2 linked regions of the Gloeocapsopsis sp. IPPAS B-1203 genome follow. The protein of the gene in region 2 interacts with the protein of the main gene of each other region in a pairwise test. Links are inferred from orthologs where the notes say so. Each region holds a gene or a part of one and is shown on either strand. Other genes may lie near its edges.

Region 1 (16,323 bases), on a different replicon or contig from region 2:
AGGTCCTTATTTTTGGTTGAGAGCGATCGCCCTAGCAATTAGTTTAAGTATTGCTTTAGTAGCCGCCCTGCGTTGGGATACAGTCTTAAAATATTTTTACCCCACTAGCTTTAATGGCGTCGATCCCCTGTTTGAACGCGATATTAGCTTTTATGTGTTTTCTCTACCAGTATGGGAACTCCTGAGATTTTGGATTTTAGGATTGTCTCTCTATGGTCTAGTTGCAGTTACTTTAATTTACTTACTTGCGGGCAATACACTCAGTCAAGGGAAATTTCCAGGATTTTCCTTAGCCCAAATTCGTCATTTAGACGTTTTGGGTAGCTTTGTTTGTGGTGCGATCGCGCTTCATTATTGGTTAGGACGCTACCAGTTACTTTACTCCTCTCGTGGTGCTACCTACGGCGCTAGCTTTACCGATGTCACGGTTGATTTTCCCGTTTACATTGCTCTTAGTCTAGGTTCAGCCGCAATTTCTCTAATCTTACTGTGGCAAGCTGTTTTTTCTACTCAAAGAAGATCGCCTTTGAGTCCTTTGCGTCTTGGTGGTTCATTCATTTCTGGCGCAATTTTATACGTCACAGTCATTGCTATAGCCACCTATACTGTACCGATGATTGTACAGCGGTTAGTTGTTGAGCCAAACGAACTGGCACGCGAAACGCCTTATATTCAACGAAGTATAAACTATACTCGTCAAGCGTTTAATTTATCAACAATTGATGTAGAAACATTTAACCCTCAACCCACACTAACCGCTGCTGATTTACAAGAAAATGATTTGACAATTCGCAATATCCGATTGTGGGATACACGTCCGCTATTAGAAACAAACCGTCAGTTACAGCAAATTCGGACATATTATAGTTTTCCTAATGCAGATATTGATCGCTATACACTCCTGAGTGCGGTTCCTGGCGAAACAACAGAGAGACGACAAACAATTATTGCTGCAAGAGAACTCGATTACAACGCTGTTCCTCAACAAGCACAAACCTGGGTAAACCAACACCTCGTTTATACTCATGGCTACGGCTTTACCTTAAGTCCTGTCAATACTGTCGCCCCTGGAGGTTTACCAGACTACTTTATTCAAAATATTGGAGATCCAGGAACCGGCGACGATGGTGCTTTAGAAGTCGCTAATGAACAAATTCGTGCTAGCGTCCCTATTGGACAGCCACGAATCTACTATGGGGAAATTGCTAATACCTACGTTATGACTGGCACGCGAGTTCAGGAATTAGATTATCCTAGCGGTAATGAAAACGTCTACACCACTTATGATGGTCGTGGTGGAGTTAATATTGGTCCATTTTGGCGACGGCTATTGTTTGCCCAGTATCTTAAAGACTGGCAAATGTTACTCACACAAGATTTTACGCCGCAGACAAGATTATTATTTCGACGCAATATTAGAAATCGCGTCCAAGCGATCGCACCTTTTTTACGTTATGACCGAGATCCGTATTTAGTTGCAGCAGATGGTGGAAATACAACTCTACAAGGCGAACCAACATATTTGTACTGGATTTTGGATGCATATACCACAAGCGATCGCTATCCCTATTCCGATCCTGGTACAGACGACTTTAACTATATCCGGAACTCTGTCAAAGTTGTTATTGATGCCTACAACGGTTCAGTAGATTTTTATATTGCCGATCCGACAGATCCTGTCATTAACACAATAGCTGCTATTTTTCCTGGATTACTCAAACCACTTGATGCCATGCCAGCAGCTTTACGCAGCCATATTCGCTATCCCATCGATCTTTTTAGCACCCAATCTGAGCATTTATTAACGTATCACATGACAGATGCTCAGGTATTTTATAACCGCGAAGATTTATGGCGATTTCCCACAGAGATTTACGGAACTGAACCACAACAAGTACAACCTTATTTTCTAATTACGCGCATACCTACAGAAGAAACTGAGGAATTTATTCTGTTATTGCCATTTAACCCTGTACAACGTCCTAACTTAATTGGATGGTTAGCAGCGCGTGCCGATGGCGAACAGTACGGTAGATTGTTGTTGTATGAATTTCCTAAACAACTTTTAGTTTATGGACCAGAACAAGTTGAAGCAAGAATTAACCAAGATCCTGTGATTTCACAGCAAATTACACTTTGGAATCGTCAAGGTTCGCGAGTTATTCAAGGAAATCTATTAGTGATTCCGATTGAAGAATCTTTATTATATGTCGAACCACTTTATTTAGAAGCAGAACAAAATAGTCTACCAACATTTGTACGCGTTATTGTTGCTTACGAAAATCGGATTGTCATGGCAGAAACTCTCCAACAAGCACTTGATGCTATTTTCCAACCCGAAATCACGCCTGCAACACCTATTATTCGTCCTGTAGAAGAGAATTAAGAATAGTGTTAGAGCAGTAATGCAAATAAATTAATCTTAGATGTGGGGTAGGCATCTTGCTCAAATGACATTTACTTATACTCGTACTATTCGCTTTCAAGATACTGATGCTGCTGGTGTCGTTTATTTTGCTAATGTTTTAACAATGTGCCATGAAGCTTACGAAGCTTCACTAGCAGTTTCAGGTTTCAATCTTAAGGTATTTTTTAGCAATTCTGCTGCTGCATTTCCCATTGTTCATGCTAGTGTAGATTTTTTTCGTCCTCTGTTTTGTGGAGATAGTTTATCTATTAGTTTGATTCCGCAAAAATTACAGAATGATAGTTTTGCAATTGCTTATGAAATTATGATAGGAGAAAAAGTAGTGGCAAAAGCTTTAACTCGGCACGTTTGTATTGATGCGGAGAGTCGAAAAAGGCAAAGCTTATCTGCGGAAATGGGGCTATGGTTGCAGCAGTGGGGAGAATAGTTAGCAAGGAGATATGTCTATTTTTGGAGTGAGGTTAAGGCAAGTTGTTGTAGATGTTGACGGTTAATTTTGCCCTGGGTGTTGCGGGGTAATGCGGTGAGGGAAATCCAATATTTGGGAATTTTGAATCTACTAAGTTTGTTTTTGAGAGTTGCTTGCAAAGTTGTTACGCATGTACTTGAGTTGGGAACGTAAATAGCTGTTACTGCTTGTCCCCAGTGAGGATCTGGAATTCCAATAATACAAATATCTTTGACCATTTGGGTGTCGCGAATGGCTATTTCAATTTCGATTGGATAAAGATTTTCTCCGCCACTAATAATTTTTTCACTGCTACGTCCGATAATATTTAAATATCCTTGAGAATCCAAATATCCTAAGTCATCTAATATTAACTCAGGTGTTTCAAACACATTAGGATAGTAGCCTAAGGCTAAAGATTTAGATTGAATTTTAATATTACCAATTTGATTTCGCGCACTACAAATTTCAACTTTTGCATGAGGCAGAATCTTTCCGCAATTGTCTTTTCCTTGTAAAAAATCTTCTGGCTTAAGAGTTGCTACCTGCGAAGCAGTTTCTGTCATTCCATAGGTAAGTGCTAGAGGAATTTTGTTTGATCGGGCTTCTGCTAATAGTTCATTCCATGCTGGCGCACCACCCAATAACACAGTTTGAAATTGTGATAACTGATCTTTGAGTAATGAATTTTGTAATAGTCGTTGTAGTTGCGTTGGTACTAAAGAAATAAAAAAATCTACAGGGTTGACTTGATATTTTTCTCGACGTTCTAGTTGCTTGAAGTTTTGAATGACTAACTTACCTTTACTTGTAAAAGAACGCATAAACTGCATTAATCCACTGACGTGATACAGTGGCAGTACGCAGTAAGAATTAACTTGTTGAAGTTGAAAATATTGTTGAAAACCTGTAACTGATGCTGTTAGTGTTTCCCAGGTGTGGATGGCAAATTTTATTTTGCCTGATGAACCACCAGTAGGGATCATGATTTGGTTGGTAATTGGTAATTGGTAATTGGTAATGGGTAATTGGTAATTGATAATGGGTAATTGGTAATTGATAATGGGTAATTGGTTGCTTGCTAAAATGATGTCGGGTTGAACTAAACTACATACTTGTTGCCATTCTTGTTTTTTCCAGTCAGGATTACAAAGAAACACCGGATAGCCAGCGCTACAAGCAGCCATAAAGCTTGCTATAAATCTTACTGGTTCTCTTTCAGCGATGAGAATGTGAGGAGTTTGTATTTGACACTGAGTAATTTGTGAGTAGATTTCCTCAGTTAATTGCGGTAAGCGATCGCTGTTTTCACAAACCAAATAATGTTCTATGTAGTTTTTAAAATCCTCTAGCGAGTATTCCATAAGTTTTCTAACCAGTGACTATCCTGTTCTTGAAGCAAATGATCGACTCCAAATCCAATAGCCCGATGAGGAGAAGATAATTCAGTTGCAAGTTTCAACGCTACTGATTTACCAATTTGAGTTTCAAAAACAGAGGAGAAAACTGTATCGATTTGATATCTCTGACAAAACTGGCGCAAACGTGAGGGAAAACCGGCGATCGCTGGCTTAATGATAAAAATCCCTCGCCAACCCTGTTGATAGCACTGTTGTAGTTGCTGAAGTGTTGCTACTGACTCATCTAAAGCGATCGTACTCTTGTAGCTGTGACTCAACTCTAACATGGCAGCAAATTCTGTGACTGCTAATGGTTGTTCTAGGTATTCTATTTCTATAGATATTGTTGGATCTTCTTTGAGGCGATCGCACGTCTGTAACCATAAATTTGCTTGGCTGTAACTCAATCCTCCATTAGCATCTAATCGCAGCTTTGCTGAGACGGGTATGCGCACAAGTTGTTTAAAGACTTCTAGTTCTGCTGCGATCGCCTCAACCCCAATCTTCCACTTAAAAGTACGATAACCTTCACTCCACAATTTCTGCCAAGTCTCTAAAGCAGCTTCCCCAGCAGGCAACAACGCACTACACTCTAAATGTTGTTCTCTATCACTCACCTCTTCTAACGCTGATTCAAACCCAAATTGACACGCAGGTAAAGTATCAGGAATTGAAAAGATGACCTCTTGAGTTAATTCTCGTGGTAACTGATCGCAAAAAGCCTTAGCTTGTTCTATTGTTTCTGAACCAAACCAACTTATCGGAGCAATTTCTCCATAGCTCACTTTACCTATTTTATTTGTAAAACGCAGAATAATTCCTTCGCGAACTTTCCAGCTACCATAATTTGTTTTCAACGGTGACTGAAACTGTCGTTGGTAGTCACGAAACTCAAATTGATAAGTTAGTATCTCCACATCGAATATTAGAAATCATACTTTTTAGAGTTAGGTAATGGGTAACAGGTAATTGTTAATAAGTTGACCCAATTACCAATGACCAATCACCAGTTACCAAGTCATTAACTTGCTGTCAGAATAAAGCCTAAACCTAGTAATAAACTACTCCAAAAATGCATTTCTACAGCTAAAAATTTGCAATTACTGACTTTTTCTGGTTGATTGTGGTATTCCAAGACATGGCGAAATAACTTCAATGCAAACGGTAAGCTGATTAAACTAAGTAACGTCCAAATTGGAAATATCCCAAAAATTACAAACAATAGTGTGAAAAGATAAATACTACCACCAATCCAAAGCAGAAGTTGTGCGGATTTTTTTGTACCAAGCCGGACAATTGGCGATCGCTTTCCAGCAGCTATATCGTCTTTGACTTGGTGAAAATGCGAACAAAATAAAATCAAACTTGTCACAATTCCTACAATAAAGCTTGCAGCTAAACTCGTCCATGACCAAGATTGAGTTTGGCTATAGTATGCTGCTGCAACTGCTAGGGGACCAAAACAAAAGAAGCAAATAACTTCTCCTAAACCTTGATATCCCAAGCGAAAAGGTGGTCCCTGGTACATATAACCCAAAAAACAGCACAACAAAATTAGACCAATGACAGTTAAATCTTGTTGCCACCAAGCAATTAATAGTATCCCTAATAACCCTAAAACTAAAAATAGATTTCCTATCCAAAATATTAAGGATTTATTACCTGTTAAGTTAACAAGAGAATGAGCTTTATTTTTATCTATTCCAGTTTCCGAATCAAAAACATCATTACTCAAATTCTCCCAAGCAAGAATGAAAACAGCCGCTGCTATAAAAGTAGAAAATATTGCTGGATGAAAATATTTAGTCTCAGCAAAGGCAACGGTGCTTCCTATCCATATTGGCATAATTGCCACACTGTACATTGGTGGCTTAATTGCTGCCATCCATAATTTGGTATTTGGATATTCTATCAGTTTTGTAGTCATTATGTTAGCTTAATTCAACTACTAGTTTGCTTAAAAGCTGTTATATTATTAAACCTTCTTTGTAGTAGATAAAACCATCATCTTTTCAAGAAAAAAATATAAAGAATTATTTGAATATTGTCGATTCTGTAACACAAATTCTGTAACATAATATGAGTATTAACCTGCAATGATGATGTACTTTACTAAAGAAGTTTTATACAGTAAAAGCCCTCCCAAACCTGCTTAGTAAATTGCCGCTAACGAGCAGAGTGGTTAATCGCAGCATAAGTATGCTACTAGAAATACACCACGGTTAATCACAAACCAGGAAGAAAACTTTAAAAAAATTTACTTTTTCGACATCCATGCCAGTTTTACCATGTCGTCCTAATACGTATCTTTACCACAATGAGCTATATCAGTTTCTTTCACATTGTCAACAAAATTGCGTAGCAGATTCTTCACGCATAGTTAATATTTCTCTCGAAGTTGAGGACGTCGATCCACTCGTTGTACTTCAGGAAATAGAGCAGCCGAATCAATTAAGTTTTTACTTTGAGAACAAAAGTAACAAATCAGCGATCGCTGCTATTGATGCTGTTGCTCAACTACAAACTTCTGGTGTAAATCGTTTTTCTCAAGCGCAAAAGTTTGTTAATTCCTGTCTCGATAAAATTATTAAAGTAGACACCAGTAACGAAGCTTCTACCGGACCTCACTTTTTTTGTAGCTTCAGTTTCTTTAATGAAACCGCTCAAATAGATTATCCATTTCCAGCAGCTACTATATTTTTACCTCGTTGGCAGATATCTCGCTATGGCGATCGCTGTATATTAGTTGCGAACTTCTTAATAGAGCAAGAAACAAATTTAAGTAGATTATACCAAGATTGGTGTCAAAAAATTAGAACGATAAACTTATTAAAACTTCAAAGCAATCCAGAGAACAATTATAATTCAATCAGTCGCAACCAACAAATAAAAAATATTAAGAATTTTAAACAATCAATTATATCTAGTTTAAAGTTAATTGAGTCAAATTATTTCCAGAAAATCGTTTTAGCGCATCCTCTTGATGTGAGTTGCGAGACCCCTTTTAACTTGTTTCAATCTCTTGAAAACCTGCGGAACATTCATCCAGGTTGTTACGTTTTTGCTGTCAGTAATGGTAAGGGACAAAACTTTCTTGGAGCAAGTCCAGAACGTTTGATTAGTATTGACAATCAACAGTTAAATACCGACGCACTAGCAGGTTCAGCACCACGAGGAAAAACCTTAGCAGAAGACACCAAACTCGCAAATTGTTTATTGAATAGTGAAAAAGAAAGACACGAACATCGTGTTGTGATTGATTTTATTACCCAATGCCTGTATGAATTGGGCATAGTGCCCCAAACTCTATCACCGCGACTGCGGCAACTCTCTAATATTCAGCATTTGTGGACACCAATTCAAGCAAAACTACCAGCAAACGTTCATCCCTTAGAAATTGTTGCTGCGCTTCATCCTACTCCTGCGGTAGCGGGTGTCTCGCGCGATGTTGCTTGTACAAAAATTCAAGACTATGAAACCTTTGAGCGTGGTTTGTACGCTGCGCCTTTAGGGTGGCTTGACGATCGAGGAAACTGTGAGTTTATTGTCGGAATTCGTTCTGCTTTGATTGATCGCGATCGCGCTAGACTTTACGCGGGTGCAGGTATTGTTGCAGGTTCTAATCCCGATCGCGAAATTGCGGAGATTCAACTTAAACTTCAAGCCTTGCTGAAAGCCTTAGTTTGAGGTATTAGTCTAAATCTTTGTGAGTAAACGGTTTAGGATTTTCACCAGTATAAGTTGCCACAATATGACCATCACCAGTCAGTTGATACTTATAAGTTACCAAACCTTCCAACCCTACGGGACCGCGAGGTGGTAATTTTTGCGTACTAATTCCGACTTCAGCACCAAAACCGTAACGGAAGCCATCAGCAAAGCGCGTGGAACAATTATGAAACACTCCCGCTGCGTTAACTTGCGATAAGAAAGTATCTGCTGCTTCTGCATTTTCAGTCACGATCGCATCTGTATGTCCCGAACCATACTCATTAATATGCGCGATCGCATCCGTTAAAGAATCGACAACCTTAATTGATAAAATTAAATCGCTGTATTCAGTTGACCAATCGGCTTCTGTTGCAGGTGCAATATCTAAGATTTCGCGAGTTCCTGCATCACCGCGTAATTCAACATTGTGCTTTTGCATCGCTGGGGCGAGAAGCGTCAAAAATGCAGGCGCGATCGCTTGGTGTATTAGTAGAGTTTCAATGGCATTACACGCTGCTGGATACTGTGTTTTTGAATCTACAGCAACTGCGACAGCTTTACTTAAATCTGCTGCACGGTCAATATAAAGATGACATACGCCATCAGCATGACCTAACACAGGAATGCGCGTATTCTCTTGCACAAAGCGTACAAAAGCATTAGAACCTCTAGGAATAATTAAATCAACGAATTGATCGAGTTGCAACAACTCTAGAGTTTCTTCGCGGGTTGTCAGTAACTGCATAACATCAGGACCAATCGCCGTTTGAGCTAATCCTAGATGAATCGCTTTCACAATTGCTTCACAAGAGCGTATTGCTTCTTTACCACCTTTAAGGATGACACCATTTCCTGATTTTATTGCCAAAGCCGAAATTTGAATTGCCGCATCAGGACGAGCTTCAAAAATAACACCTAATACACCTAAAGGACAAGTCACGCGCTTGAGAATCAAACCATCATCAAGCTGACGATGAATTTGCACTGCACCCACTGGATCGGTAAGTTTCCCAACATCACGGACTCCCGCGATCGCACTTTGCAACTTTGCCCGATCTAACTTCAGCCGATGATACAGTGGTTTAGGAATTGTATCTCGTGCTGCCGCACAATCCGCAGCATTCGCCGCCAAAATTTCATCTGTAGCTGCTTCTAAAGCTTGCGCAATCGCCTCAATTGCTTGATTCTTCTGTTCACTAGAAAGAACTGCTAATTTTTGAGCGCAGTCACGAGTTTTGCGGGCGATCGCAGTTAAAGGAAGGTTAATCTGAGTAGTCATAACAATACAACAATGACTGCTCTACAATCCTATCAATCATTGTTCTAATTGAGAATTTTAGAGAGACCTCTCTATTCTTTCCTTCGCGTTCTTTGTGCCTAACGCCTTCGGCTTCGCTACGCTAGCGCTGCGCTGGGGTGGTTCGTTAATCTCTTAATTTATACAATCTTCATCAAACCTTTCTGAATGGATCATTAGTCTCCTTGAAGTTCTGGGTATATATAAAGACAAGAACTTATAGAGGCAATTGTATGTCTCCTCAATTTGAATTATTACAAACAGCTATAGAAGCTTACCAACAACAACGTTACCACGAGGCTGTAAAAATACTAGAAAACTATTGCAATAGTAGTATCGACCATAACAATAAATACTATCTACAAGCACAATTTTGGTTAATCAAAGCGTATCAAAAATCAAATCAAAAGCAACAAGCGATCGCCCTGGCAAAACAGCTTGCAACTCATCCCAACTCAGAAGCTCAAAAGTGGGCAAAACTCGCCCTCGAATCTTTAAACAGCCAATCACAATCCCGCATAACACACAGTAAACCCAAACGAGCCGCACAAGCAGGAATTAAACTTGCTATGACGAGTGTTGCAAGTAATCTGGCGCTAGCATCCGGCGTAACAATAACATTGCTCTTAGGAATGGTGTTCGTCTTATTTTTAGCACTAACTTTCATTCTGAGTAGCGACGATCCGGTTAACGGATTGAATATTGCGATCGCAGGTACACTTCTATTCAATATCGCAGCCTTTTTCTTATCACCACTGCTGATGGACTTGATGCAGAATTGGCTGTATCATACTCGTTGGGTATCTTTAGCAGAAGTGCAACGCTATAGTCCAGAAACGGCAAAAATCATTCAACGCATCTGTGCCCAACAAAAGCTACAGCAGCCTCGGCTAGGCATTATTGATGACCAAAACCCCACCGCTTTCACGTATGGTTCGCTGCCCAATACGGCGCGTTTAGTTGTCAGCCAAGGGCTTTTTACTTACTTAGAAGACGAAGAAATTGCCACAGTATACGCTCATGAACTTGGTCACATTGTTCACTGGGACTTTGCTGTCATGACGCTAGCTTCAACTTTAGTACAAATCACTTACTTAATTTACACCTTTGCGCGTAGGGTAGGAAGAAGTGGTGGTGAAAAAGTTAAAAATGCCGCAGGAACAGCCGCAGCAGTAGCGTATGTTTTTTACATAGTCGGCACTTATCTACTTCTTTATCTGTCGCGAACACGCGAATATTTTGCCGATCATTTTGCAGCTGAAACCACAGGTAATCCTAATGCACTATCTCGCGCTTTAGTCAAGATTGCCTATGGTATTTTAGAAGAAAGCAAACACGCTGCTGAACCAAGTCGCTTAATTGAAGGTACTCGTGCGTTAGGAATTTACGACGCCAAAGCTGCGACAGCAACAGGAACTGCGTATCGCATCGCGCCACCACAACAACTAGGGCGTGTTTTCTTATGGGATATGTTTAACCCTTGGGGTTGGTTTATGGAGTTGAGTTCTACTCACCCCCTCACCGGAAAACGCATCCGCGCTTTGAGTAACTATGCTGAACAATTAGGATTAGAAACAGAGTTTGATCTCAGTCGTGTTATTGCTGAAGGCAAAAGTCTTGATAAGAAAAAGCTGTATGGTAACTTTGCGTTAGATGTATTGCTTTATGCTGCGCAAGCGATCGGAATTTTTGGTGGTCTAATTGTTGGTTTGTTCTTAGTTTCAGCCGAAGTTGCGAGTGGAACAGTTATCCTTGCAACAGTTTTAATTGGTTTTGGCATAGGAACTTTAATCAAAGCTGCGGTGATGTTCCCCAATTTTCAATTTACTGCAAGTTCTGATGTTCTCACCCTAATGTCCGATCCTTACGCCAGCCCCTTGCGCGGTAAACCGATCAGACTCCAAGGTGAATTAATCGGGCGTGGTGATGCTGGCTATCAGTTTGGTTCTGATTTGAAGCTACAAGCTCGTACAGGTATGATCTATCTACGCTATGCTTCGCGTTTTGGTTCTTTGGGAAACTTCTTTTTTGGTATGAACCGCGTCAAAAACTTAATTGGTTCTTCGGTTAGTACTGTTGGTTGGTTTCGTCGTGGTGTGATGCCGTGGCTAGATTTAGCGCAGCTACGTACTGATGCAGGTACTGTTGTTAACAGCTATCACCGCTTTTGGTTATATTTTACAGGCACTGGTGCAATTATTTTAGGTGTGTTGGTATTACCAATGCTTACTTAACTTAACCACAAGCTGCGATCGCGCTATTTCTGTATTGTCGGTGAAGTTATTGGTAAATGCATCTTATTATCGCGATCGCTAGCAAACCCTAGGTATCCTAAAAACAGTATTAATCCGAATAAACCAACAAATAATTCGATACGGAGAAGTATAGTAGTACTGTGTAAAAGTTTGTGCATTAGAGTTTTTTAAGAACTTAATATAACCTTTTCTTTCAAAAGTTAAAGCATATCACGCAATTTTGCTACCATTTCTGTCCGCGCAGAAACTTCCAATTTCCGAAACATACGCTTTAAGGCTTGTTTGACAGAATTCTGAGTAATCCATAACTCTGCGCCAATCTCTGCATTAGTTAATCCTTTAGCAACAAGATTAGCGATTTGAACTTCTCTAGCACTCAGGCGTTTAAATAGTGGATTTGGAACAACTGAAGGGTGTCGCAATTGGGCAAGGCGTGCAGACAAATGCATACAAACCGCGCCGAAACTAGCTAAATCAAGTTGGCTAAATGCAGGTGCATTACCAATACGAGCAAAGTTCACTGTACCGATTAATTGACCTTGCCCAACGATTGGTCCAGTCATGATATGCTCATGGTCGTATGTAGCACAGCACCTTTTGTACAATTCGCTCTGTTTCCAAGCGCCTTTTGGCAAAACTAACTCTTCATGGGCTGGAGCATGATACTGCACAACATATCGCAGAACTGGATCAACAGATTTACCTATTTGTTGATATTGCTCAACAAAAGCCTCTGAAACTCCCTTGACATCAACGCTGGCTAAGCTATTTTCCGTGTCTAAAAGATAAATTCCCCAACGTTGCACCCCAAAGTATCCGCTGATGCTATCCATGAACCTGAATCGTAATGCCTGTTGGGTAGGTGCAGAGGCGATCGCCTGAAATAAAGGGTGAAGAGAATAAACCATGTATTGAGGTACCCACTTGAGGACTATGCGAGTGTAAAAACTCTGCCTACAATCGTTCCACAGCCATAAATTTCGAGCAACTGTAAACTATGACTCAACTACAAATTGGCTTTCTAATTTATCCGGATGTTATTCAACTTGACGTAATGGGAGCTTATCAGGTTCTAGCATTTCCATCGAACACACAACTGCATTTGATCTGGAAAAACCTAACTCCGATCGTCAGTAACGAAGGTTTAACTCTTACTCCAACTGTAACATTTGCCGATTGCCCACCTCTAGACGTGATTTGCGTTCCTGGTGGGGGTATTGGGCAAGTCGCAGTTACGAAAGACGCTGAAATCTTAAGCTTCCTGCAACAACAATCTACATCTGTTCAATACCTAACTAGTGTATGTACAGGCTCAATGATCTTGGCTGCTGCTGGTTTACTGCAAGGCTACAAAGCAACTTGTCACTGGGCATTTCGAGATCAATTGGCAATGCTAGGAGTTGAAGTTATACCCCAACGAGTTGTGATTGATCGCAATCGTGTCACAGGGGCTGGCGTCACATCTGGAATTGATTTTGGCTTAACCCTACTGAAATTGCTATGTGGCGAGGAGGTAGCAAAAATGGCTCAATTGATGATGGAATATACACCTAAACCACCCTTCAATGCCGGTACACCTGCAACAGCAGGTAAGGAAATTGTGCAACCATTGTTGCAGTTTGGTAAGCCGCTTCTCGATGCATTTTTAGCGCAAACACAAGAAATAGCGGCTCAATTGAAAGAGGAAACCCGATTTTGCTAGATTTCCTGCATGAATCGCACTCTTCCTACGACTGAAGTCAGGGCTATTCAAACGAAGTGTGCCTTCGTACACTCAAACAAGGCTTTATTAGGAGTCCACGGAGGTGGACTTTGTTTATGTAGTAGGGAATTTATTCGCACTCTTATTGATGCTATCTCGAAGTAGCATTGCACAATTATTTTTATCTCTACAAATACCGCATATTGACTCTAATCGTTGTATCTCCCTCAACACTAAAACTAGCATTGTTAAACTTGGGGGCACCAATTTTTACTGGGGGATTGTTAGAAATTGCAAAACCTTCTCTAGGAATACCTAAGAAGTTTGTATTTAGTTTTTGGTCATTATTTTCATCATGAAATATAGTTACCGCATACGTTCCAGCCTGTAATCCATGAAATTCTGCTACAACTGAAGAGCCTTGCGCATTCGTGCAACCACTTTGAATCACACCAGCATCACTCTGCGGGAAACCTTTGTCTTTATCGTAAAGTCTAAAACAAACTTGACCTCTAGGACGGGCAATTCTATCTACAACTACGGTTAATTTGTTACTCGGTTGGGCTAAGGCTGTACTTGCAATCAAACTTGTAGCAGTCGCGATCGCCAAGCCGAAAAGCAATACTCTTACCATAAAATATATTTACTTAAAACTAAACTGCGTCCTCAGAAGACTGGATTTTAGCTAATCTGGCTTTAGCTTGTTGCCATAAATTTTCTAATTCTTCCAGCGTATACTCAGACAAAGGACGCTGTGCAAAAGTTTCCATTTGGATGATGCGTTGGACAAATCTTTGATTCGTTCCTTGCAATGCTGCGTCGGGATCGAGTTGATACCATCGCGCTAGGTTGATAATTACAAATAGCAAGTCACCAAGTTCTGCTTGTTGTTCTTCTAATGGTTTGTGAGCGATCGCTTCTTGAAATTCGGCAAGTTCTTCGTGATATTTTGCCCACACGCCCTCGATATTTTCCCACTCAAATCCCGCCGCCGCCGCTTTTTGAGAAATTTTCATTCCGGCTAACAGTGGTGGTAGCGATCGCGTATATCGACTTAGTTTACTGCTTAATCTTTGCGCATCTGTTAGGGATGTGCCTTTTTCTGCTGCTTTGATTTGTTCCCAATTTTGTCGCACTTCATCGACATTTTGGACACTAACATCTCCAAACACATGAGGATGGCGGCGAATCAGTTTTTGAGTAATTCCTTGGGCAATCTCTTTAAGGCTAAAATGACCAACTTCTGAGGCAATTTGTGCTTGCAAAACAACTTGTAATAATAAATCCCCTAGTTCTTCAGCGATCGCGGTTTGGTCGTGAGTGCGAATCGCATCTACGACTTCGTAGGCTTCCTCAATCACATAAGGAATCAAAGTTTCCGGCGTTTGTGCTAGATCCCACGGACAACCACCATCAGGCGATCGCAGTTTTGCCACAACATCAATAAGTTCTTGGATTGCTACCAAAGTTTCGTGAGTAGCTTGCGGTTGATTTGAGTTTTGAGGGTGAGTCATCCGAAAATGCTATTTCCGACGTTTGAGTTGTGTTGAGCTGACTTTACGTTTCTTCATTTTGGCACGATTCTGTTGTATCCGCTTGTAGGCAGAACTACTCCAATCGCTTAAAGAATGACTCATTGCTCCTAATTCGAGTCCGCCAAACAAGCAAATCCATTCTGCTGTGTTTTGTAGAAGCGATCGCCTACTTGCTGTAACCAACTGTTGCCAAGTTAATTCCACTCCCCAAATTAAGTGCGCCACTCCCAAGACGAAAATCCCTGTGAGAGCAAGCCATACACTTAAATACAATACTCGCAGAGTTGTTCCAATAAACAGCCCATGCGAAAAAATAGAGCGATGTCTTAGTACTTTCTGGTAAGGCAGCCAAATCCACCGTAAGTAACCCCAACGCTGGTACTGTCTAGAGTACAGATCCAAATCTGGACCAAACATTAAGCCACTAAAAAGATAGGCTCCAGCCATAATTAAGGTTAAGTTACCACTCTGAGTATGGAAAAAAGTCAGACCAGTAATTAAGGGCAAGCCCCATAAAGTAATGCGATCGTGCGTTCTACCAGAGGGCATTGAGTTTAGTTAATACGTTCAGCAAAATATTTTGCAAAAATACTAGCTTTTTTAGCAATGATTTGCTACTATTAATACTTGCGTACAAAACGGGCGGTTAGCTCAGTTGGTAGAGCGCTGCCTTACAAGCAGGATGTCACTGGTTCGAGTCCAGTACCGCCCATTGTTTTATTGCATGACATTTTGATTTTACTTTTTAGTCAGGTTGATAATTGTGCCTAGAACTGAGCAGTTGGACAACTTCAGTCTTTCTAGTGCCTTCTTTAATGCTGATTTTTTTGTCTTTGCTAACCCTACAACCAAAATGCTGGTGTCAGTTTGGGCAGCAACAATGCTACTGTCTGCAAATTTCAATAATGGTGGTGTGTCATATATGACAAAATCAAATGCAGAGTATAAATCTTTGGCTAAAATCTGCATTTTCTGCGAAGTCAGTAGACTGATAGGATTGGGTGGAACCTGTCCAGCTGTCAAAACAAAAAAGTCATCTTCTAAAGGTGATTTGACTGTTCTTAATTCTGCATCTGCTGAGTTGTAACCTTCAAATGTTGTTAAAATATTAGATGATCGCTGAATCACATCTTGAAAATTTAATTCTTCAGCAATGATATTACTTAAACCCTTTGTATTTGGTAAGCCCAAAAGCATATGAATTTTAGGACAACGCAAGTCTGCATCTACTAATAAGACGCGTTGACCCATTGCCGCGATTGTTTGGGCTAGATGCACAGCAATAGTAGAACGACCATCTCCAGAAGTTGGTGAGATAATTGAAAGCGATCGCACAGGTGTATCAAAGCTGAGGAAGCGGATGTTCGTGTACAAAGAGTGTAATGATTCTTGATAAGCCTCGTTATATCGTTGTATAGGAATTTCACCTAATAGTGGAAGGTTAGCGATCGCTTTAACTTCATCACTTGTATAAAAGACATTTTTTAACTTATCTACCAGTAACGCAGCCGCAATTCCTAAAATTAAACCGAGACCTGTTCCTAAAA
Region 2 (16,306 bases):
TCGATGACTATAACCGCACGACTCAAGACAACATTTTTGCAGTGGGTGATTGCATTAGTCGCGTACCACTGACTCCCGTTGCCAAACATGAAGGTCAAGCCGTCGTCAAAACAGCTTTTGGGAAAGCGCAAAAAGTCGATTACGAATACGTTACCTCCGCAGTATTTGCCCGTCCTGAAGCTGCAACTGTAGGGATGACTGAAGACAAAGCACGAGAAAAATATGGCGCTGCCGTGCGATGTTACAAAACTGAGTTTGAACCACTACTTTACAGCATAGTAGATCGCAACGAGCCAACGATGATGAAATTAGTTGTCGATAACAACACCGATCAAGTACTTGGGGCGCACATGGTGGGCGAACACGCTGCAGATATTATTCAAAGCCTTGCTGTGGCAATTCGCAAAGGTATCACTAAAGAAGATTTTGATGCCACAATTGCTATCCACCCTACCACTGGAGAAGAATTTCTCACGTTAGATTAAATCAGGCAAGCTTTTGAGTGCGTGAATTTTGAATTAAAGAATTTGCCCAACTCCCTATTACCAATTACCGATTACCACTTTCTTTGATGCACTAAATTGTTACGTAAAGGAGAAAATTAATGAACTATGATTATGACTTGTTTGTGATTGGTGCGGGTTCTGGAGGTTTAGCGGCTTCTAAACGGGCGGCGAGTTATGGCGCGAAAGTGGCGATCGCCGAACAAGATCTTGTAGGTGGAACCTGCGTGATCCGTGGGTGTATTCCCAAAAAACTCATGGTTTATGGATCGCGCTTTCCCCAGATGTTTCGCAATGCCGCAGGTTATGGCTGGCGTGTAGGTGAAAGCGAACTTGATTGGAAGCATTTTATCTCAACAATTGATCAAGAAGTCCGGCGACTATCGCGATTACACATTGGATTTTTGGAAAAAGCAGGTGTTGAACTTATTCCTAGCCGCGCCACACTTGTCGATCCACACACTATTGAAGTTGGCGATCGCAAAGTTACTGCCAATAAGATTTTAATAGCAGTAGGTGGGCGTCCAGTGAAGCCAGATCTCCCTGGCATGGAGTATGCCGTTACCTCAAATGAGATGTTTCATCTTCCAGCACAACCAAAACATATTGCCATTCTGGGCGCGGGTTATATTGGTGTAGAATTTGCCTCAATTATGTGTGGGTTAGGTTGTCAAGTTACACAAATTATCCGGAGAGATTTAATTTTACGCGGCTTTGATCGCGATATTCGTACCGGAATTCAAGATGGGATGACGCATCATGGCGTGAAGTTTATCACCAACGCTGAAGTAGAAAAAATTGAGCGCGTTTCTGAAGGCTTAAAAATAAAGCTATCAGAAGAACATCAACCCATCATTGCCGATGCATTCTTAGCAGCAACAGGGAGAATACCCAATATTGATAGTTTGGGTTTAGAAAACGCAGGAGTTGAGATTGTTCCGACTGATGAAGAAGGACCAGGATATGTAACTAATCCTGCGATCGCTGTTGATGACTACAGCCAGACTTCTCAGCCTAATATCTTTGCTGTCGGTGATTGCACTGATAAAATCAACTTGACACCAGTAGCAATTGCTGAAGGACGTGCCTTTGCTGATACGGAATTTGGCAATCATCGCCGCCAAATGAGTCATGAAAATGTTCCATCAGCAGTATTTTCGCATCCTGAAGCCGCTACAGTAGGTTTAACTGAAGAACAGGCACAAGAAAAATACGGAGATGCAGTGCAAACTTATCGCGCAAGATTTCGTCCGTTGTTCCACTCGCTGACTGGAGATGACGAGAAAACAATCGTTAAATTAGTCATTGATGGCAATACCGATAAAGTTTTAGGCGCACACATGGTAGGAGAATATGCGGCTGAAGTGATTCAAGGTATCGCGATTACGATTAAAATGGGTGCTACCAAGAAAGATTTTGATGCCACCGTTGGCATTCACCCCTCCACTGCTGAAGAATTCGTTACCCTCCGTTAAGAAGTTGCAGTTTATTTACCTCCACGGCTTTGCGTCGAGTCCCCAATCCGCCAAAGCGGTCTATCTCCGCGATCGCTTTGCAGCGGTACACCAGACATTGCAAGTCCCCGATTTAAACCAAGATGATTTTACACAACTAACACTGACACGCCAATTACAGCAAGTATCAGCACAATTACCGACGGATGAACCTGTTACCTTGATTGGTTCGAGTTTTGGTGGTTTAACTGCTGCTTGGTTAGCTGAACAATATCCGCAAGTTCAAAAGTTAGTTTTACTTGCCCCAGCGTTCGCTTTTCTTTCGCACTGGCTACCGCAACTCGGAACTGAAAAAATCCAACAATGGCAACAACAGCGGTATTTAATGGTTTATCACTATGGCGAAAAGCGATCGCTACCTTTAAGTTACGAGTTTGCCCGCGACGTACCGCAATACAACGACGATCATCTGTTACGCCCCGTTCCCACTTTGATTATTCACGGAATTCACGATGAAGTCATTCCGATTCAAGTCAGCCGCGATTTTGCCGCAAAACGTTCTTGGGTGCAATTAATCGAAGTTGATAGCGATCACGATTTAGGTAACGTCATGCCAGAAACCTGGCAAGCAATTCAAACTTTCTGTCAATTACAATATAGAGAATAATCCCCCACTCGCCCCTCGCCCCTCGCTCCTCACTCCTCCCAATGCTGCCATTCATCCGATCAGATTTAGCTCAGCTTACCGCCTATGCACCCCATCCGAACAGTACTGACGGTAAACCGATTGAGTCAGTCATCGATCGATTAGATACAAATGAAAGTCCGTTTGACTTACCCTATGAGTTAAAGCAAAAGCTAGCTTGGATTTACCAAGAAACCATCGAGACAAATCGTTATCCTGATGGTGGACACTCAGTGCTAAAAGAGGCGATCGCTCAATATGTCAATGAATCTGCAGATTTAACCCAAGGCGCGATTGCACCCAATCAAATTGCTGTTGGTAATGGTTCTGATGAACTGATTCGTTCGCTTTTAATCGCTACTTGTCTCGGGAGCGAAGGTTCCATTTTGGTTGCCAATCCAACATTCTCGATGTATGGTATTTTGGCACAAACATTAGGAATTCCTATAGTTACTGTCGGGCGCAATTCAGAATTTGAACTTGATTGGGTTGCAGCCCAAGCAGCAATCGAAACAACAGATAACCCACCAATTCGTGTCGTGTTTGTTGTCCATCCTAACTCGCCTACAGGTAATGCTTTAACATCTGCTGAGTTGAAGTGGCTGCGCAGCTTACCCCAAGAAATATTAGTTGTTATTGATGAAGCGTATTTTGAGTTTAGTCAAACATCAGTTGTCGGTGAGTTGTCACGAAAACCCAACTGGGTAGTCTTGCGGACATTTTCTAAAGCGTTTCGACTTGCCGCTTTACGTGTCGGATATGCGATCGCCTCTCCAGAAGTCACCGCAGTTCTTGAAAAAGTTCGCTTACCATATAACCTTCCGAGTTTCTCCCAAGCTGCTGCAATTCTCGCTTTACAGCAACGTCATTTACTACTGCAACTCATTCCGCTAATTTGTGAAGAACGTGCCAAATTAACTCAAGCATTAACTCAGTATTCTGTCCTTAAAGTCATCGACAGCGCTGCAAACTTCGTCTATGTTCAAACTCATCAAGCACAACACAGTGACTTACTGCCTAAATTAGCTCAACAACTGCGATGTAGTGGTACAATTGTTCGCCTACTAAGTAGTGGATTACGCATTACTGTAGGTAGCGCTGAAGAAAATTTACGTACTCTTGAGAGGTTACAAGTCGCCTTACAAACTATAGAGTCCAATGATTAGCCGCATAGATTGTCTACTCAATCTTCCTCTATGCTGCTTGCAGTATTACGTACTATATTTGCAGTCTGTGGTAGAACACCTACTAATCGCGCAAATGCCTCATCGGGTATTTGGGATACAGTCTGGGAATCAAAATACTGCTCGAATTGCTCTAGAATCTTTTGTACGCGTTGATGAGGTTGCGACTTTTCTGTGATTTGTTTCATCAGACGAATCCATTGCCGTCTGATTAAATAAGCTTTTTGTCTTTCTTCATGCGATTCTGGCGTGAGTAATGAGAGATTACCTACTGGGAAAGCCCAGTCGCAATCACGATCGTAAAAGCTGCCTACTGCTGCACCAGGTCCAGCAAACTCTGCATGAAATCCTTTGTAAAGAATTAAACCATTCCGACGACGACTATTCACCATCAACACTTGACCACTACGCAGTAGTTTGAGGATTTCTGAGGCACTGTGGTCAGCATTGTCGTTTCTAGTGGTACACTGGTCACGGCAACCTGAGAAATTAACATTACCGACAGGTAAGCAAGCTAATGCTATAGCAGTTTGGTAGCGCTGCTGATTTTCGCTATCCATCTGGTTTCCTAAATATAGGTCTTTTGTAGTTTGCACACTCAATAACAGCAAGGAAGAACACAAAGTGCTAGCTTCCTAAGAATGAATAACTATGGCTAAATTACCAAAAGCAAAATAAATATTTATTTATCGCTTATTTTATTCTATACAATCGCAACCTACATCCGAGGAATGCGATATAAGCTTAAAGTCTTAATAAAGTTTGGTGAGACTCGCGTAAATTTTCTGTAAAGCTAGTCTACACAGAGTTGAAAAATGCTTTTCAATGATACTATCTCATACGGTCTGACACATTTTTATTTATTAATCATCTCAGTATGATTTTAGGTGATTAGGAAAAAGTAGCTAACACAAATGTAAGAAGATAGTGACATAAGTAGGGGGCACGCGAATTGCTACTAATCTTTAAATTATGTTTGCTTTTCCCACTTACTTAACTTCTAGATTTTTGTGGAGCAAGATCTGACGTGGTCGTCCTAGTAGCCAAGTGCCCCAGCTAAAGTCAACTTGATGTCGTTGGTACCCTAGCTTACGATACAGCTGATGCGCTTGATGGTTATTTTCCAAGACATGAAGATAGAGATCTTGAAAGCCCCATAATAGAGCAATTTGCTCGCATTTTAATAGTAAATGCTGTGCGACTCCACGGCGACGATAGTTACGGCAAACCGCTAAATTTGAGACATAAAGAAAGCGATCGCTGGCGAAAGGATTTTTAGAACGCGGTGACAACTCAACAATTGCAGCTAAGCGCTCGCTGTTTTGAGAACCCTTCATTGCTAATTTAGCAGTACAATCAGCAGCAATTAAGCAAATATGATGTTGTGTTGTTGTTCGCAGGCGATTGCGCAAATCCTCATAAATTCCCAGTTTTAAAAAAGGATAAGCCCAACCTAGTAAGCCTTCTTGCGAGTGAAAACTATCGGCAAGAATTTCAGTCAAACCTGGGACATCTTCAATTTGCGCCGCACGAATTTCAAATTGGTAGTTCTGATCGCAAGTAAAATTTGCTGGTAGCTGCAAGTTAGTTGAGAACAAAGTTGTCAAAAATCACAACGAGACATTATTGTTCACAATCGTAAACGATTAATCAGTCTAAGTCAGGATTAACTAGGGTTGCTAGAGATAAGTTGAATGGTTTGAAGCAGAAATACACTAAGTCATGAATAATGTTTTACCATCAACCTTGATGAGCTGCTAGTCAATCACCACTTTATCAGTCATTATGAATAGCTACTGAATACGCTAGAGATCATAGCAACAGGTAGTACAAGTTGACTTTGAGGTGCAGGTAGCATTTCGCCACGAAAATCTATGATTTGGACAATGACAAGATAGGCGATCGCCAGAATGAGGGAAATCGCACCGGTAATAATTGCAATCAGCTTTGAACGATTCATGATGCTGTCATTTAAGTGGGAGTAAACATCTATATCCACTGTGCCACGATTTTAAATCAGTACAATTAATATCGAATTCGCGGATCAATGTAAGCATTTAAAATGTCGATCGCAATACTTGCTATTACCACTAACACGGCAAAAAAGACAAGTATGCCTTGCACTGTAGGATAATCTCGCAACGAAATAGCGTCGTATAGTCGATTCGCAAGTCCTGGCCAAGAAAATGTTACTTCAGTCAAAATTGCCCCACCAAGTAAAGACGCAAATGTCAACCCTAAAATTGTGATGACTGGAATCATGGCATTTTTCAGCGCATGAGATACCAAGATTCGTCGTTCAGGAATTCCTCTAGCGCGTGCGGCTTCTACATAATCAGAACGCAGCGTTTGCTTTAGATTAACGCGCACAATCCGCTCAAAAATTCCGCTTAAAAGTAAACCGAGTGTCAAACTTGGCAAGAAAAGATAGTAGATCGCCGTGAAAAAACCATTTAAATCTCCCGCAAGCAGACTATCTATTGTATACAAACCTGTAGGACCTGGAGGAGGAAATAAAGATGCGGGAAAGCGATCGCCAATCGGAAACCAGCCTAACTGTACTGCAAACAGCAATTGCATCAACATTCCCATCCAAAACATGGGTAAGGCGTAAGTAATAATTCCAAACAAACGTCCACCAACATCAAGCCAAGAATTAGGACGCGACGCCGCCAACATTCCCACCGTAATGCCAATTAACAGGGCGATCGCCATGCTACACACCGCAAGTTCTGCTGTCGCCGGAAAATGCCGTCCAATCGTATCCCAAACGGCTTCGCCTTGACTCGTGAGTGAGGAACCCAAGTCAAAGCGAAGTAAACTGCCAAGATAACGCAAATACTGCACCCATAATGGATCGGCTAATCCTAATCGTTGGCGATATTCTTCCTTTACACTTTCTGGGGCTCGACTTCCTAACACAGCATCTACTGGATCGCCAATAGTCGATTGAAGTAGCCAGGGAAGTACTCGCAGTAGAAAAAACACCACTGTCACAATTGTCCAGATCATCAGTGGTGCGAGGAGTAACCGCGCCAGAATGTAATACTGAAGTGCTTTGATGCGAGACATAATGAGGGGTCGGAGGTCGGAGGTCAGAGGTCAGAGGGTAGGCGGGAGATTAAGAGAGTGATGAATGTTGAGTGTTGAATGTTGAGTTAAGAATGCCATTCAGGTCTTCTCATAACTCATAATTCAAAATGTGCTACGCTAACAAAACTTAAAACTAGTCACTAGCCACTAATCACTAACTACTCGCTTTTTCAATATCCCATAAGGGGAGTTTCAGAATTGGGTCTACTTGCAAGCCTTGAATGGTTTGTTGACCGAAAGCATAATCTTTGTTTTGAACTAGGGGAATTGCGGGGACATCTTGGGCAATTAATTCTTGAATTTGGACAAAAAGTTGCTCGCGAGTTTGGGGATTTTGTTCTTGGCGTTGCTGGTCGATCAGTTGATTCATGCGATCGCTGTAGTAAAACAACCCTTGGCTTTGACTTGCGCCTTGTTCGCAACCTGCTGTCACGCTTCCCTTTGTACAACTTAAAAATGGGTGAATATAGTTGTCAGCATCGCCGAAATCAGGATACCAGTCGAGTAAAACAGCTTGATAAATTCCTTTAGAGATATTTGCGAAAAATGTTGCTCCTTCTTCAGCTTTGGTTTGAATTTGCACAACACCGTCAAGTCGCTGCGAACCATACTCTTGTAACGTACTGGCAACTTGTTCGCGTGTCAGTGAGTAGGCAGGATAAGCAATTTCTAAAGTTAAGGGGTTTTCTCTTGTAAATCCTGCTTGGGCTAACAGGGCTTTGGCTTGGTCAACATTACCGTCACCGTAAGTTGATTGAAAAACTGGCTGGTAGCTATCGAACGTGTTGGGAATCATGCTATAAAGCGGTTCAGCTTGCTCTTGATAAACGCGCTTTGTAATCAGTGGACGATCGATCATTGCGGCGATCGCTTGTCTGACGACTGGGTTATCTAACGGCTGTTGTTTAGCATTAAGTCCTAGATGGGTGACGACGTTGCTTTGTTCTTCTAAGGCTTGCCAACCTTGAGACTCAGCTTGCTGTTTCAAACTCTGTACTTGTTCTGGATCAAAGGTTTGATAGGCAATATCAACTTGACCTGTACGGAAAGAATTAAATAAGTTGGCAGAACTCGATAAAATCTGGAAGTCGATACCTTGATTTGCTGGTTTTTCACCCCAGTATTCATCAAATACATCCATCCGAATCAAATTCGGCGTAAACTGCACTAAGCGATAGGGACCTGTACCGACAAATTCTCGCGGTTTAAATTTTCCTGTGCCAATTTCATACGCTTGCGGCGATACAGCACACAATCCCGAAAAAGCTAGCAAGGAAGGAAACGCAGCAAAGGCGTTTTTGAGGCGAATTGTGAGTTCATATTCTCCTGACGCTTGCACCGAATCGACAACATCTGATAACAAAGATGCTGGTTTCCCACCGTTTTGAATAAAACGATTGAGAGAAAATGCCATTGCTTCGGCATTAAAGGCAGTACCGTCGTGAAATACGACTCCTTGACGTACAGGAATTGTATATGTTAGCCCATCCGCACTAACTTGCGGTAAAGCTGTTGCGAGTTGAGGTTCTAATTCGCCCGTACCAATCGCATAGGTATACAGGCGATCGCTCAAGCTCGTCATAATATTAGAACCCGCCAGTTCGTAATTATCTGCGGGATCGAGGGTGCGCGGTCTAAGGGTTGTACCGACAACTAAGCGGGCGCTATTGCCAGCGCTTGTTGTACTGACTGTTGAAGAATTTGTTCCTGACTGCGGATTGTTACAACTGACAACCAGGACGCAGCATAACAGCGACAACCCGATAAATTTTCCCAACGACCACAAGCGTCTGCGAGATACCAACCAATTCATAACGTTCGACTATCCTAGAGCAACCATTAGCTATGAGTCGCAAGCTGTCACTTGGTTCCCCGTGCGGATAAGCTAACGGCTAGTAACTAAATTGAATAGTATAGCGGAAACGATCTGGCATCTTTGGGTTTAACGTAAACTTTTTCTTGCGGTTGGAGTTGTAATTCATCAAAGCGATCGCGGCTGAGGTGTGCTGTTACTACCTGTCCGTCATCTAACGTTAATTCAGCTTGAATCTCCCAACCGAGGTGAATAATTCGACTTACTCTTGCTGATACTGTCGTTCCATTTTGCTCGCGTTGTACGATCACATCCTGCGGACGTAAAAACATCTCTGGATGCGTAGACTCAAACCCGTTACCTTGAAAAATATTCGATGTACTTGGTAGCACATTCACAGGACCAATGAAACTCATCACAAACGCAGTTGCAGGATGATCGTATATTTGTGCTGGCGTACCGATTTGTTCTACGCGACCTTTGTTCATGACAACAATTTCATCCGACACTTCCATTGCTTCTTCTTGGTCGTGGGTAACAAATACAGTTGTTACATGAACTTCATCATGAAGTTTGCGCAACCAAGCCCGCAAATCTTTCCGAACTTTTGCATCGAGTGCGCCGAAGGGTTCATCGAGGAGTAGCACCTGCGGTTGCACTGCCAATGCCCGTGCTAAGGCAACTCGTTGGCGTTGACCACCCGAAAGTTGTGAGGGATATCGATTTCCTAAAGCACTGAGTTGCACTAATTCAAGTAATTCGTCTACTCGTGCTTTAATTTTGGCTTTAGGTGTTTTCCGAATTTCTAAGGCAAAAGCAATGTTTTGGCGCACACTCATGTGCTTGAAGAGTGCATAGTGCTGAAACACAAATCCAATATTGCGTTCTTGTACACTCTGATAGGTCGCGTCTTTGCCTGTCAGCCAAATTTTGCCATTGTCCGGTAACTCTAAACCTGCAATCAACCGTAATAACGTAGACTTACCTGAACCTGATGGTCCTAGCAATGCTACCAACGAACCTGATTTGATTTCTAAGCTGACATCATCGACAGCTCTAAAACTGCCAAACTGTTTTGATACGTTTTCAACTACGATACCCACGATGAGCAACCTCTAGAGGAAATATATGGTATTGATGCAATAATCTGGGATGTTTCTACTTAATGTCTATCAGGCTAAATTCAGCGTTTGAACTGAGATCTAAATCTCCGGTTTTTTGATGGGGTTACTGTAGTTTTATATCATATAAAGCTTTACTTGTTGCGTTTTGTATCTTCACAAGATCTTAGTTTCACTGTAAAGATTTCATGTTGATCTTAATGTTGTTGCTTAGACTACAGATTTTTGAAAAATAAAATAGAAATGAGCGCGTGGAGTTATGAACTATCAATCAATAGACTAGACCTTCTGCAGGAATAGCAACATGCTGTTCCAGATGCGGACAATGGGGAGACTAGTCATCTCACAGCTTAAGCTTGAGGTCAACCGCCCTACCCAGTCGCTCAACAAGGTACGCAGGCTAGTTAGTCACTTCGGTGGTTTAGTACTAAATATTTAAATAAGTCCTCAATGACTGCATTTGCTGCCAATGGACCACTACCAATCCAATAGTCTGGAACCTGGTAAACCTTACTTTGTTGGACAACGTTTAACTTTGACCAAAGTGGGTTTGCCTTTAGTTGCTGGAGTGCTTGGCGAGAATCAGCATCATCTGACCAACCCCATAAAAACATGACATCGCCATCTGCCATATGTAGAAGTTCACTGCTGATTGATACACTTACACTCCTATCTTTTATTGCCTGTATAGAGGTATCTAAATCCTGCGCTGGAGGACGTTGCAGTCCCGCATCCTGCAAGATGGTTCCACAGAAAGAATCTTCTAAATAGAGAGTGATATTTTCTGGACTAATACGGACAACGGAAACCTCAATTTGCTTGAGTTTCTTGCCCATTTGTGCTTGTAATTCGTTTAATCGAGCATAGTAATTTTCCATGAATTTTTCGGCTCGCTCAGTTTGATTCAGCGCTGTGGCAAATAGCTTCAGATCCTGTTTCCACTCGCCACTATTGGCAATGCCTACCACTGTGGGAGCAATGCCCGACAACATTTTGTAGATAGGTTGAGCGCTGCGCTCGTTACTCAAAATTAAGTCAGGCTTCAAAGTCAGAATTTTCTCTAGAGAAACACCATCTGGCGTACCAATGTTTTCAATTCCCTTTAGTTTGTCTCGCAAGTGCAATGGCACGTCCTCAACTGAGGGACCTCCCACAGGCTTAACTCCTAAACCTAAAGCATGATCTAATTCGGGGTAATTAAGGACAACAACTCTTTGGGGATTGAGCGGCACTTTCGTTTCCCCAAAAGCGTGCTTCACAACTTTGACAGCAGTAGGATGAGCGTTAGAGGTAGTATTATCACCGTTGCTTACTGTTTGTTTTAAGGAATTTCGACTACAAGCTGCAATCCAAAAAATTGTGCAGACCATGAGTAGGAAAAGTTTGAAAACAGAGCGCTTCCTCATGTAATTAAACGGTGATACCATTATGAATATTAGACTTTGATTGTAGAAGCCCTGCTAGTCGGTCGTACGCTTCTCCTCTACCAAGTAAAGGAATACCTAATACTCAGCCTTCTACCTGGTGCAGCAATGTTGGAAGTATCATTAAAACCACTGAGAAGCTGCTGAAAAACTGGTTGATATTGGTTATTCAACAAGTTTTCGATACCAATGTTTAATGTCCCTGCGCCCAAGTTGATGCTACTAATGTAATCCAAAGTTACATAACTCTCTATCGGTACTGCATCAACATCCTCTTCAAATGCCCGATCGCGGCTACCAACAACCAAAAGTTGTAGCCGATTCCGCCAACCAGGAGTGGTTTGATTGTCAACGTAGGCTCCTAGTTTCAGCGGTTGCACTAAGAAGCTAGAGCGAGGTAAAAACTCATCTTCCTCATCGTCCTGGAACTCACCTTCTGTCCAACTGAAGATACCGCCGAGTTGCCAGTTATCAACAGGTTGCCAATCAAGTGTAGCTTCAACACCATAGTTGCGGATTGGAGCACGAGTAATCACTCCCCCACGGGGAGCAGCAGTGAGAAATCCTGCTAAGTCTGAATAGTTATAGAAAGCAGCTAGAGAAAATTGTATTTGCTCCCAGTTACCGCGCACTCCAATCTCATAGCTATCAAATTTCTGCGCTCTGATATCCTCAACACCTGCTTCAAAACTACCTAGTAGTGGTCCTGTGGTTTCTAAAGCATCGAAAATATCAGGAGCAGCGAAGCCTTGGGCAAAGTTGGCAAACAAACTTACCGCATCGCTGACGTTGTAGATGGCTCCAATATTAAATACAGGGTCATCAAATTCAACTTCTCCGCCTTCAACTGGTTCTCCATCAGCGCTAATGTAGTCATCTACCAGGAATTTACTGATTTCATATCTTGCCCCTCCATTCAGGCTCCAGCGTTGGCTAATGTTCCATTGCAACTGAGCAAATAAACCAAGACTATTGTAGTCGTAAGGGGGTACATCATTAGCCTCGTCAATGGCACGTAGTATCCTAAACCCGCTATTAACGTAATCATCGATATCGAAGCTAACTCTGGCGAAGGTGTTATCATTTTCGTTGACGTAGTCAGCTCCCCAAAGTAGGCTGGCATTTTCCGATATCGGCGTGTCGAACTGTAGCCGTCCCCCCCACTGTTGCGATCGCTGAAAATTTTGCTCAATTGCATCAGGGCGAAAATCAAAGGCGATACTGTAACCAGCAAGTTCTTGATAATAAGCTTGAAGTTGAAATTGACTGCCAAGCAGATTACGATTGCTGTAATTTAGGTTAACAACAGTATTTCGTTGTCCTGGGTTGTTAGAGCCAATAAACTCTTGTTCTCCAATAAATAAAGCGCGGGCTTTTTCAGTTTCTGGTGTTTCATCAACTGCCGGATCAGAAATGTATTCTAGCTCTCGACTCTCATTCAGGTGATTAACTGTCAGTTGCAGACGTTGATCTTCTGTAAAATTCAAGCCTAACTTACCCAAAACATTGAAGCTATTGCGATCGTCTAGTGTTGTATTACTAGGAGCAATGCGATCGCCCTCGGCATCGTAAAATTGATTATTTATGTTTCCAGAGAAAGTCGCGAGCAAATCAAACTTGCCTTCATTAATTGACAAGGTATATCCCAAGTCGTAAGCGAAACTGTCGCCCTGCAATCCCAAATCAGCCGACGTACCAAGTGAAAGCGTAGAACTTAACGGTTCATCATCTGGTCGGCGGGTGATGATGTTAATAATGCCTCCTGCTGCTCCTTGACCGTAAGTAGCTGAAGGACCGCGAACAATTTCTACACGTTCAATCGCATCCGGATCGATGCTTCTGAGTTGAATATTAAAACTCACTCGGTCTTGTAAAGGCACACCATCAATCAAAATTGCTGGTTCACGACCGCGTAGGCTTTGGGCATTAAATCGGTCAGCTTGATTGGGTGGTCCAAAGCCAGGGACTAAGTTGCCAAGAATATCACCTAAATTGTTGGTTATAGTTGACTGCTGTTGTAGTTGTTGGCGGTTAATAACTGTGACCGATCGCGGCACATTCTGTACCTCTTCTTCCGTGCGAGTTGCAGTCACTACTATCTCAATGGCATCCTCATCAGTTTCTACCACCTCCGTTCCAGGCGTGACCGCCAACACTAGCCCTGATGCTTCCACGCTCAAATCAGCAGTCGGCGGTGCATCAACTCCTGTAATCGCTACCCGCACTCGATTATCAGGTAAACTCGTCACGCTCACCAGCGCAATGCCCTCGATCGGATTCGCTTGCTGAAATTCATTCCCTTCTGGCAACACCAGCACTGCATTGGGAATATCAGCAATCAGTGCATTTCCGACAACAGAGGTTGCAGGAGACTCTAATTGCTCCTCAACGGTTTCCAAGAGCACTTCTAATCCAGTCTCCGTTGAGTTGACGCTCACTCCCATAACTTCAACTGGAGTCGCAAGCTGGGCTAGCCACTCCTCGATCGTTGTTGCATGTTGGTCGAGTTCTGCGAGGCGAGGAACGGGAAGTGAAGAACTGTCCTCAGAATTTAGCTCTGCTCCATCTTCTGCTATTACAGGGTGTGCTACACCAATAACAATCCCTATAGAAAACGGCACTAAAGTTCCGACGAGCAAAAGCGATCGCAGCTGTTTCCACATCTTTCCTCACACACCTCTTCAGAAATTTTCTCAAGTAGGACTGAATATAGGGTGTTCTAGCGCAAAAAATGGTTCCCAGCCGGATTTTCTATGGTTCCAACACGGATCTTTTACGATAAAGGTGATGAAAGACCTCTCGCTAACGCTCTTTTGTCAGTCTAACGTGTACACACAACTTGCCCTTACTTTGTTAGAGACAATAAACTGAAATGACAGAATAAGATAAACCAGTGCGGTGATTCTCATGCAAACCACTACTCTCTACGACCAAGACTTTTATGCTTGGACTCAACGCCAAATAGAGTTGCTGCAAGCTCGACAGTGGGAGCAAGTGGATATCGCAAACCTGATCGAGGAGATTGAATCGTTGGGTAGGCAGGAACGGCAGGAGCTTTGCAATCGATTGGGGGTGCTGCTGGGGCATCTTCTCAAATGGCGCTATCAGCCAGAAGCCCAAACAAAAAGCTGGGCTGCAACCATTCGGGAGCAGCGAGAGCGCATACAAGAACACTTAGCAGAAAACCCTAGCTTAAAACCCTATTTACCTGAAGCTATTAACAAAAGCTACCGATATGGACTAAACCTTGTAGATAAAGAAACGCCTCTAAACCCAAACCAACTTCCTCAGTCTTGCCCCTTCTCAGAGGCAGAAATCTTTGAAGAGCCAGTAAACTGGCAGCCATGAGAAAATGTTTCCCAGCCGGATTTTCTATAGTTACAACATGGATTGCAATATAGCAGACAGCTTTCGCCAGGCTCATTATCGCTAGTGTTCTATTAAGTAAGCACTAGGGTTGATACCAAACTGCTTTCTAAACGCTGCCGCAAAATGTCCGCGAGTGACATACCCAACCGCAGCTGCAACGCCAGTAACGCTCATGTCACCTCTCGCCAACAGTTGGCGTGCTTGCTCCATGCGATAGGCGTGTAAATAGCCAAACACCGTTGTACCAAAAACCTGACGGAAGCCCCGCTTCAATTTATAGTCGTTGAGCCCTACCTGTCGTGCTAAGGCAATCAATGAGGGCGGAGAACTGAAATTGCGAATCAAAATTTCTCTAGCATGGTGAATTCGTTCAATATCCTCTGGACTCAATTTAGCCTGACTTGCCAGTGCTTCCGCAGTTTCAATGATTTGTGCCAGTTTTAAGGCAATCAGTTCATGGACTTTACTTTCGAGATACATTTGCTTGATAGCCCCTTGATAAGGACAATGCAAGATTTGATGCAAAGCAAGCTGCATGGATGCTGCTGTGACTCCTGAGTGAAAGTAGGGCAAGTTTTCATTCTTCTCAAGAATTCGTTTTAACTCCAGCGGCATTGACTTGAATGATTCGGGAATCAGCGTTATGAATGTCTGAAGTGGAATGGCAAATGTAATATGAAAAAGTTGCTGACTTGCTGGCAGTTCCACGATCGCTTTTGGCTCTAAGTTACCAAACAAGAAACTGTGTCCAGCACCTAAACAACCATAAGATGTCGTTTGTCTCGCTCCTGAAAGCTGAAAGCCGATTTCCAAAGGAACTTTACAGGTATCTTTCGTTAAAACTAAGTGCTTATAACAGGTATAATCTTGAATCAAGATTTCTATTCCAGTACTCAACTGAATCACGCGATTGTGTCCTTGACCAAGTTTTTGGGGATATTGCCAAATCGTTTCACAATCCTTTGACTGACAAGTAATTTCGTCGCTCTGCTCAGCTTCCTCAAATAGCTCCTGATAATCTGTCAGTGATAGCGTAATCGTCATTTTGCTACAACCAGAACCAGCGATCGCGATTAGAATGCTCTTAGTTTATTACAATTAATTCTCAATTACTAGTGGGTATTGCTGATGGCTCTATAGTATCCAGCTGCTGTATCTCAAAAAACAGCTTCTGTTTGACAAGAAAAGCAATTGCTATTTTAAGCTGTCAGATAAACTCAGCACGATCAGGTAAGTTCAAAGTCCTTACAAAGTACAAGCGATCGCTTTTTACAACTTTCCCTCAACCCTACTTAACTCAAAACTCAAAACTTTTTCTAGGTGTCAAAATATTAAGGTCTATTGCATTTCAGTCACATCTTGTTGCTAAGTCCAAAGGAAGCTAAAAGTCCGTGATACGATGCTTTTCTAGCTCTTGAAGATTGGGAGAAGACCTTTGACACTACGGGTTGCTGTTGTAGGCTCAGGTCCAGCTGGTTCTTCAGCCGCCGAAACCTTGGCAAAAGCTGGAATTGAAACATATTTGTTTGAACGCAAGCTAGACAACGCCAAACCATGTGGCGGAGCAATTCCGCTGTGTATGGTGAGTGAATTCGATCTACCGCCGCAGATTATTGACCGTCAGGTGCGGAAGATGAAGATGATTTCCCCCTCAAATCGC

What was found.
Region 1: the proteins of CSQ79_RS11390 (region 2) and CSQ79_RS15520 interact in binary tests that used the Escherichia coli proteins (3 or more experiments, as listed by UniProt). The link is inferred for Gloeocapsopsis sp. IPPAS B-1203 from one-to-one orthologs.

What each region holds. Positions count from the first base shown.
Region 1 is NZ_PEIG01000008.1:98,723-115,045, forward strand. The notes cover bases 7,118-10,063. They hold CSQ79_RS15520 (glutamate-5-semialdehyde dehydrogenase), read right to left. Parts: upstream 9,267-10,063; coding sequence 7,968-9,266; downstream 7,118-7,967. Other genes in these bases: CSQ79_RS15515 (isochorismate synthase), read left to right, coding at 7,118-7,963; CSQ79_RS15525 (M48 family metalloprotease), read left to right, coding at 9,518-10,063. In the rest of the region: CSQ79_RS15490 (UPF0182 family protein), read left to right, coding at 1-2,386; CSQ79_RS15495 (acyl-CoA thioesterase), read left to right, coding at 2,451-2,855; CSQ79_RS15500 (2-succinylbenzoate--CoA ligase), read right to left, coding at 2,873-4,240; CSQ79_RS15505 (o-succinylbenzoate synthase), read right to left, coding at 4,225-5,193; menA (2-carboxy-1,4-naphthoquinone phytyltransferase), read right to left, coding at 5,298-6,203; more of CSQ79_RS15515, read left to right, coding at 6,551-7,117; more of CSQ79_RS15525, read left to right, coding at 10,064-11,518; CSQ79_RS15530 (helix-turn-helix transcriptional regulator), read right to left, coding at 11,740-12,447; CSQ79_RS15535 (DJ-1/PfpI family protein), read left to right, coding at 12,537-13,241; CSQ79_RS15540 (DUF2141 domain-containing protein), read right to left, coding at 13,429-13,875; mazG (nucleoside triphosphate pyrophosphohydrolase), read right to left, coding at 13,895-14,755; CSQ79_RS15550 (metal-binding protein), read right to left, coding at 14,765-15,325; CSQ79_RS15560 (GumC family protein), read right to left, coding at 15,515-16,323. UniProt on the Escherichia coli protein: Catalyzes the NADPH-dependent reduction of L-glutamate 5-phosphate into L-glutamate 5-semialdehyde and phosphate. The product spontaneously undergoes cyclization to form 1-pyrroline-5-carboxylate.
Region 2 is NZ_PEIG01000005.1:323,614-339,919, forward strand. Bases 7,828-10,756 are described here. They hold CSQ79_RS11390 (sulfate/molybdate ABC transporter ATP-binding protein), read right to left. Parts: upstream 9,836-10,756; coding sequence 8,819-9,835; downstream 7,828-8,818. Other genes in these bases: CSQ79_RS11385 (ABC transporter substrate-binding protein), read right to left, coding at 7,828-8,732; CSQ79_RS11395 (ABC transporter substrate-binding protein), read right to left, coding at 10,258-10,756. In the rest of the region: gorA (glutathione-disulfide reductase), read left to right, coding at 1-485; gor (glutathione-disulfide reductase), read left to right, coding at 605-1,978; CSQ79_RS11360 (YqiA/YcfP family alpha/beta fold hydrolase), read left to right, coding at 1,923-2,624; CSQ79_RS11365 (histidinol-phosphate transaminase), read left to right, coding at 2,666-3,808; CSQ79_RS11370 (hypothetical protein), read right to left, coding at 3,826-4,386; CSQ79_RS11375 (GNAT family N-acetyltransferase), read right to left, coding at 4,816-5,433; CSQ79_RS27695 (hypothetical protein), read right to left, coding at 5,610-5,786; CSQ79_RS11380 (ABC transporter permease), read right to left, coding at 5,852-6,898; more of CSQ79_RS11385, read right to left, coding at 7,074-7,827; more of CSQ79_RS11395, read right to left, coding at 10,757-11,223; CSQ79_RS11400 (TonB-dependent receptor domain-containing protein), read right to left, coding at 11,337-13,940; CSQ79_RS11405 (DUF29 domain-containing protein), read left to right, coding at 14,185-14,625; CSQ79_RS11410 (helix-turn-helix transcriptional regulator), read right to left, coding at 14,707-15,690; chlP (geranylgeranyl reductase), read left to right, coding at 16,082-16,306. UniProt on the Escherichia coli protein: Part of the ABC transporter complex CysAWTP involved in sulfate/thiosulfate import. Responsible for energy coupling to the transport system.